Marinagarivorans cellulosilyticus: one gene and its partner. The protein of the gene in region 1 interacts with the protein of each later gene in a pairwise test. Links are inferred from orthologs where the notes say so. Each region holds a gene or a part of one and is shown in the gene's direction. Other genes may lie near its edges.

The links.
Region 2: the proteins of MARGE09_RS03150 (region 1) and topA interact in binary tests that used the Escherichia coli proteins (3 or more experiments, as listed by UniProt). The link is inferred for Marinagarivorans cellulosilyticus from one-to-one orthologs.

Annotation. Positions count from the first base shown.
Region 1 is NZ_AP023086.1:823,641-827,278, reverse strand. Bases 336-3,224 are described here. They hold MARGE09_RS03150 (YigZ family protein), read left to right. Parts: upstream 336-1,420; coding sequence 1,421-2,029; downstream 2,030-3,224. Other genes in these bases: MARGE09_RS03145 (bifunctional diguanylate cyclase/phosphodiesterase), read right to left, coding at 2,060-3,224; MARGE09_RS03155 (ABC transporter ATP-binding protein), read right to left, coding at 495-1,181; MARGE09_RS03160 (ABC transporter permease), read right to left, coding at 336-492. In the rest of the region: more of MARGE09_RS03160, read right to left, coding at 1-335; more of MARGE09_RS03145, read right to left, coding at 3,225-3,638.
Region 2 is NZ_AP023086.1:3,402,255-3,405,801, forward strand. What follows is about bases 1-3,172. They hold topA (type I DNA topoisomerase), read left to right. Parts: upstream 1-302; coding sequence 303-2,972; downstream 2,973-3,172. Other genes in these bases: MARGE09_RS13655 (hypothetical protein), read right to left, coding at 1-22; MARGE09_RS13665 (hypothetical protein), read left to right, coding at 2,978-3,172. Outside these bases: more of MARGE09_RS13665, read left to right, coding at 3,173-3,520. UniProt on the Escherichia coli protein: Releases the supercoiling and torsional tension of DNA, which is introduced during the DNA replication and transcription, by transiently cleaving and rejoining one strand of the DNA duplex.

The DNA of each region.
Region 1 (3,638 bases):
ACCAATAACCACGACCTTGCGTGATTCCTCTTCATCAAAATCATTTAAGCGCCGGCCGTGATAATAATCTTGGAATTTTTTAATTTTAAAGTATCCGTCGCCCACTCCAAAAACAGAAAAGTTACCTGACTTTTGTTTATAGGTAATATAAATATCGCCACGCCATACAGACCCCATCGCTTGCTCGGCTGCAATCATTTCTATTTCTGGCACACCCTTTCTCAAAGCGCCAACGTCATCTTCGGTAAGCTGAATACTACGCCCGTGGGCAAGCCCCTTATAAGGTACAGATGTCTTCCAGGCATTAATCCACATGGAATTACGCACATCACTACTGAAGCTTTCTTCCATGCCATGCTTTAACCCTTCACCGGCGCCGAGTAACAACACCAACATAAAGATGCCCCAAAACACGCCAAAACCGGTAAGAAAGGTTCTTAAGCTATTTTGTTTTAAGGTAAAGAGTATTTCTTGTAGTGCATCCCAGCTCATGATTAGCCTTGCACTTTAAGATTGGCATCTTCTACGCGACCATCTTTCAACCAAATAAGCCGCTCGGTTTGCTCGGCAATATCGTGCTCGTGGGTAACAATGACGATAGTCTTACCCGTACTGTGTACCTCTTTAAAAACGGCCATAATGTCGTTCGTCGTTGAACTGTCTAATGCCCCTGTAGGCTCATCTGCCAGTATAATTTTAGGGTCGGTAATTAATGCACGCGCAATCGCGACACGCTGTTTTTGCCCGCCGGACATTTCATTGGGCATATGCCCTGCACGATCACCAAGCCCCACCATCTCCAGCAACGCGTTTGCTCGCCGGTTGCGCTCTTTACGGCTAACTTTTTGGTAATACAGCGGCAAGGCTACATTTTCAGTCGCATTTTTAAACGGCAGCAAATTAAAAGACTGAAAAACAAAGCCAATAAATTGATTGCGCAATTGCGCGGCTTTGACCTCAGGGAGCTTGGCCGAAATAGTCACATCTCCCAGCTTATACGAGCCTTCATCATAGGTATCAAGCAAGCCAAGGATGTTCAACAAGGTTGATTTACCCGACCCAGAGGACCCCATAATGGATACCATTTCACCAGTCTCTACGCGGGCTTTAATTCCCTTAAGAACATGTAAACGGCTAGATTTTTCGCCATAATATTTATGGACATTATTAAGTTCTATCATGATGTAACTATTCAGCCCAATTCGGAAATAGCATTTAGAAGTGGCTTTTATTAATGCCCTTTATTATTGTGGCGCAAGCGAGCCAATGCCTACATAAAATATACAACGCGCCTAAGACAACGAAGTGGTAAATAGTTCACCAAGTCAGATGGCCTGCATACCTGTAACCCGCTATGATCACAGCCGCAGCTGACCCGCTAGCGCACCTTCCCTAAAAACAAGCCAATAAATACCAATACATGAGCACTTATCAAACCATTGCAGCGCCCAGCCAATTTCACTATGAAGAAAAACGCAGCGAGTTTATAGCATTTATTTTCCCAGTGACCAATCGCGAAGCCGCGCTAGAACACCTAGATACACTAAAAATGAAATACCCCGATGCCCGCCATTACTGCTGGGCCTACCTTATTGGCAACCCTCAACAACCGCTTACAGCGGCCTTTAATGACGATGGCGAGCCCTCTGGCACAGCCGGCAAACCCATGCTTCATGTACTTACACAGCGCGGCGCAGGAGACTGCTGCGCCGTAGTTGTACGTTATTTTGGCGGGATAAAACTTGGGGCTGGTGGCTTAGTCCGCGCATACGGTCAAGCTGTATCAAAAGCGCTGGACGAAGCACAATGGGTTGATGTCGTCCCTATGCAACGCATTATTGTTATAGCCCCTTACGAAGACGAACCCCACATCCGACATTTTTTAAGCTTGTACCAAGGCACCATAATTGAGCAAAACTACAGTGATACTGTGAGTTTGACCATTGAGCTAGCCAGCAGCTCAGCAGCAACATTCAGCAAAGAAGTCGTGCAAAAAACAGCGGGCCGAGCGCACTGCAAAAAACCTTAATCGCACCGCCACCCTACACAAGTTCTCGAATTATTGATGCTTATCTAGCCAGTCATATAAATCTTTCTGCGGCATAGGCCTAGCAAAATAAAAGCCTTGCACCTCGTCACATTGCAAAGACTTTAATAATTCTGCTTGTTCTAATTCTTCAACCCCTTCTGCGACGACTTTAAGCCCTAATGTTTTCGACAACTGAATAATCATCTCAACAATTTCAGAGCCACTTTTTGAATTAGAGGTTTGCACAAATGCTCGGTCGATTTTTAAACAGTCTATTGGCATTTGCTGTAAGTAATTCAACGAAGAAAAGCCTGTACCAAAATCGTCCATCGCCAATTTAAAGCCCATGCTTTTAATGCGATTTAAAGTAGCAATATTACCGACAATATCTCCCATAGCAATGGATTCGGTAATTTCTAATTCAATAAAATGTGAGGGCACATCAAACTCTCCCATCACACGCGTCAGCATATGGAGAATATCTGGGTGCTGCAGCTGCGCAACCGATAGGTTAACCGCCATATGCACATCTTTATAGCCTTTGTCGCGCAAGGCAATCAGCTGTTCAATCGCGTTGCGCAAAACCCATTCGCCCAATCGAATAATCAAACCCGATTGCTCAGCTAAAGGGATAAAGTCTGCGGGCGATATAAACTCACCCTGTTTAGTACGCCAGCGCAACAACGCCTCTAGCCCTACAATACGTCCACTTTGCAAACTGAGTTTAGGCTGAAAAACTAAAAATAGTTCTTGCTGATCAAACGCTTCTCTCAACCTTTTCAGGATATCCAAACGGTTTCTTGCACCATCGACAACGGCGCGATCAAACCTAACGACATGGCCACGATGATGTTTTTTAGCTTGCTTGAGAACAATGCTCACGTCCTTAATAACATCACCACCGGTAGCGCCCACCTCTGATAATGGCGCAATAGCAGAGGTAACGCCCAACAGCTGAGGCTCCCCAGCAATTTCGAAGGGGTCGCTAAAAGGGGTTACGATATATTCTGGCGTAATGTGGGTTTCTGGACCGAGTAAAGCAAAACCATTCGAGCTAATACGCGCTAAAAAGCACGGGGCTCTGAATCTATTTTTTAAGCGGTCTGCCGCAACTTGCAATAAGAGATCACCATAACTTTGGCCCAAAGCGACATTAAGTTCGGCAAAGCCGTCAATATCAATAATAGCTAACACTTGCTTATTGTCAGGGTTTGCACTTTGCATTTCAGTGATGGCTTGTTCTAGAGCATTACGATTAGGTAGTCCGGTAAGGGCATCGCAATAAGCATGATTCTTAAGGCGCTCGACAAAGAAAATATTATCGCCAGAAATAATACAATTTCGGGCAAATACAGCCATCATGCCTTCGGTGACTTCGTTGCGCTGTTTATCACCATGAATATAACAACAGCGCGCGCCGCGTGTTTCGGAGCCCAAATACAAGGCAAATGCATCTTCGGTCATCGCGTTGCGCTGCGATGTCATGCAACGGTTAATGTGTGCTTTGGCCGCTTCATCATTAACACTATCAAGTAATAAACCCGCATTATTTTCAAAGCTGCCGCTGGCATGCGTTACTTCGCGCTCGTTATTTTCGTCGACGACTAGC
Region 2 (3,547 bases), 2.6 Mb from region 1 along the record:
CGATGATGGCAACTGTACTCATTAGGCTCTATCTAGGTTTCCCGTGTGGATGGCAGGCGGTGGCGTGCAAAGACACCTCTAATAACTACAAGCATAGCAGCTCGGTATTGGCTTGCCTGACCGCTTTGGCGGGTGTTTTAAGAGTCAAAAATGTTATTTTTTTAGTGCATAAAGTTACGCTCGACTATAACTAATACGTTGGCTTTGCTTGACCTAGCGCCATCGAGCACTTATATATGCGCACACCGTGGAGGCCATTTACGGCCTTAAAGAACAATATTTAACCAACTAAGCGAATTATTATGGGCAAGTCTCTTGTTATTGTGGAGTCACCTGCGAAGGCGAAAACCATCAATAAGTATCTCGGCAGCCAGTATGTTGTGAAGTCTAGTGTTGGTCATATTCGCGACCTTCCTACTAGTGGCTCCAGTGCACCGGTTGACCCTAAAGCTAGGGCGGCTCAAGCTGCCTTGACGCGCAAAATGTCGCCAGAAGAAAAAGCCGAATACAAAGCTCGAAAGTCGAAAGAGCAGCTCGTTAAGCGCATGGGTATTGACCCTGAAAATCACTGGCAAGCGCATTATGAAATTTTGCCAGGCAAAGAAAAAGTTGTGGCTGAGTTGCGCAAGCTGGCTGAAGATGCCGACGAAATCTATCTCGCAACGGATTTGGATCGCGAGGGAGAAGCCATTGCATGGCACTTGCGCGAGGCCATTGGTGGTGACCCCGAGCGTTATCGCCGAGTGGTTTTTAACGAAATCACCAAAACGGCGATCCAAGATGCATTTAAAACACCGGGTAAGCTGGACATCGACCGCGTTAATGCCCAGCAAGCGCGTCGATTCTTAGATCGCGTTGTGGGTTATATGGTCTCGCCGTTGCTGTGGGCCAAGATTGCACGCGGTTTGTCGGCGGGCCGGGTGCAATCGGTTGCTGTTCGTTTGGTGACCGAGCGCGAAGGTGAGATTCGTGCATTTATCCCCGAAGAATACTGGACGTTATTTGCCCAGCTCGATACATCTACTGGCGAGCGCTTAAAATGTGAAGTTAAGCGTTATAAGTCAGAAGCGTTTGCCCCTAAGACGCAAGAGCAAACCCAATTAGCCGTCGATGCCTTAAGCAATGCTAAGTACGAAATCATTGCTCGCGATGACAAGCCAACAAAGTCTAAGCCAGGCGCACCTTACATTACCTCTACACTGCAACAGGCCGCGAGTACGCGCTTGGGCTTTGGTGTAAAGAAAACAATGGTATTGGCGCAGCGCTTGTACGAGGCGGGTTTTATTACCTACATGCGTACGGACTCAACAAACTTAAGTGCCGAGGCTGTCGCTAACTGTCGCGATTACATCGTGGACAAATTTGGTGATAAGTATTTGCCGGAAAATCCTGTGAGCTATTCCAGCAAAGAGGGCGCACAAGAGGCGCACGAAGCGATTCGGCCTTCAGAAGTCACTCGCCTGCCAACACAGTTAACCGGCATGGAGCGCGACGCAGAGCGTTTGTATACTTTGATTTGGCAGCAGTTTGTCGCCTGCCAAATGGTGCCTGCCGAATTTACCAGTACATCGGTGGTGGTCGGTGCCGGCGATTACCAATTGCGTATCAAAGGGCGTGTGGTTCGATTTGATGGCTTTATGAAAGTCAGCCCGCCTGTAAGCAAAAAAGAAGACGATGGTATTTTGCCAGATGTGAAGGTCGGCGATGTGCTGACCAAGCATGAACTGCTCCCCAATCAGCATTTCACTAAACCGCCGGCGCGCTTCACCGAAGCGAGCTTGGTAAAGGAGTTAGAAAAGCAAGGCATTGGGCGACCATCAACTTATGCTTCGATTATTTCTACCATCCAAGATCGCGGTTATGTGCATGTGCAAAACCGCCGTTTTTACGCCGATAAAATGGGCGATATTGTTACCGACCGTTTGGTAGAAAGTTTTCGCGAGCTGATGGATTACAGCTTTACAGCCAACATGGAGGCCATGCTCGATACCGTTGCTGAAGGCAATAAAGATTGGGTGGAGCTGCTCAATGAATTTTACGCTGACTTTACCAACCAACTGACCAAAGCTTCGGGTGATGAGTTTGGTATGCGCAACAATGCGCCCACCGAAACCGACATTACTTGTGAAAAATGTGCCCGTCATATGCAAATACGCACGGGCAGCACGGGTGTGTTTTTGGGCTGCTCCGGTTACGCGTTGCCACCTAAAGAGCGCTGTAAAAACACCATGAATCTGGTGCCTGGTGAAGAGGCTGTCAGTATGGATGCTGACGATGATGAAGCGGAAACTCTCCAGTTGCGCAGTAAACGCCGTTGTCCTAAGTGTAATACTGCAATGGATAACTACTTGCTGGACGAGTCGCGTAAGCTACACATTTGCGGTAATAACCCTGATTGCAATGGCTACGAAATCGAGAAGGGCGCCTTTAAAATTAAAGGGTATGAGGGGCCAACTCTTGAGTGCGATAAATGCAGTGCTGAAATGCAGCTTAAGAATGGCCGCTTTGGTAAGTACTTTGGTTGCATGAACGAAGAATGCAAAAACACGCGTAAATTGTTGCGCAACGGTGAAGCTGCGCCACCTAAAATGGACCCCGTTGATATGCCGCATTTAGAGTGCCTCAAAGTGGAGGATCATTACGTATTGCGTGATGGCGCTTCGGGGATGTTTTTGGCGGCGAGCCAATTCCCTAAAAACCGCGAGACACGTGCGCCTTTAGTGAAGGAATTACTGACAGTTAAAGATCAGTTAGATCCCAAATATGCGCACATCCTAAAAGCTCCGCAAGAAGATAGCGATGGCAACGATACGGTAGTGCGCTATAGCCGAAAGACCAAAGAGCAATATGTGCAATCTGAGGTTGATGCCAAGCCTACGGGATGGAAGGCGTTTTACGAAGGCGGCAAATGGGTTGTTCAAGAAAAGCCTGTTAAAAAAGCGCCGGCCAAAAAAGCCAAAAAGAGCGACTAATACTTGTGGTTGATGTTGCTCTTGCTCGTTTTGTTGACGATCAGCGTGCTCAGGTGCGCTGCCTCCTATCGCAGTTAAGTGAGGCCGATTCGCTCGGTGCAGTTTCTCAGCGGGCGTTATATGCCGCAACGGTGCGCGCGGTGCATCACGCGCTGACGGGTTATTTTGCTGAGTGCACGCAAAAGCGTTACCAGCCGAATGTTTGGTTCTCTTTATTAGCGTGTGGTGGCAGTTTTGCCGCTATGCGCAAAGTGGTGCCTTGCGAGGCACACGTTATTGCGAGCTGGTTGGCTCAAGAGGTTGATTCTGGTTCGTCGTTAGCAGGTATGTTGGCGACTATTACTGCGATAAGTGCGCCAGAATTGCCGCAATATCGCTCTTCGCTACTTGCGGCTACATCGTTATCTGAGCGTGAGTCACAAGCTAACGCTGTAATTGCTTCTAGCACAAGCACCGCGCAAGTTTTAACTGCGCGCGAACTAGGCCGGACGTGGCAGGTGTTAGAGTCGTTAATACTTGCCGAGCGATCACAAGCGCTAGAATGCTAGTTGTGTTACCTATTTAAAATGAAGTGG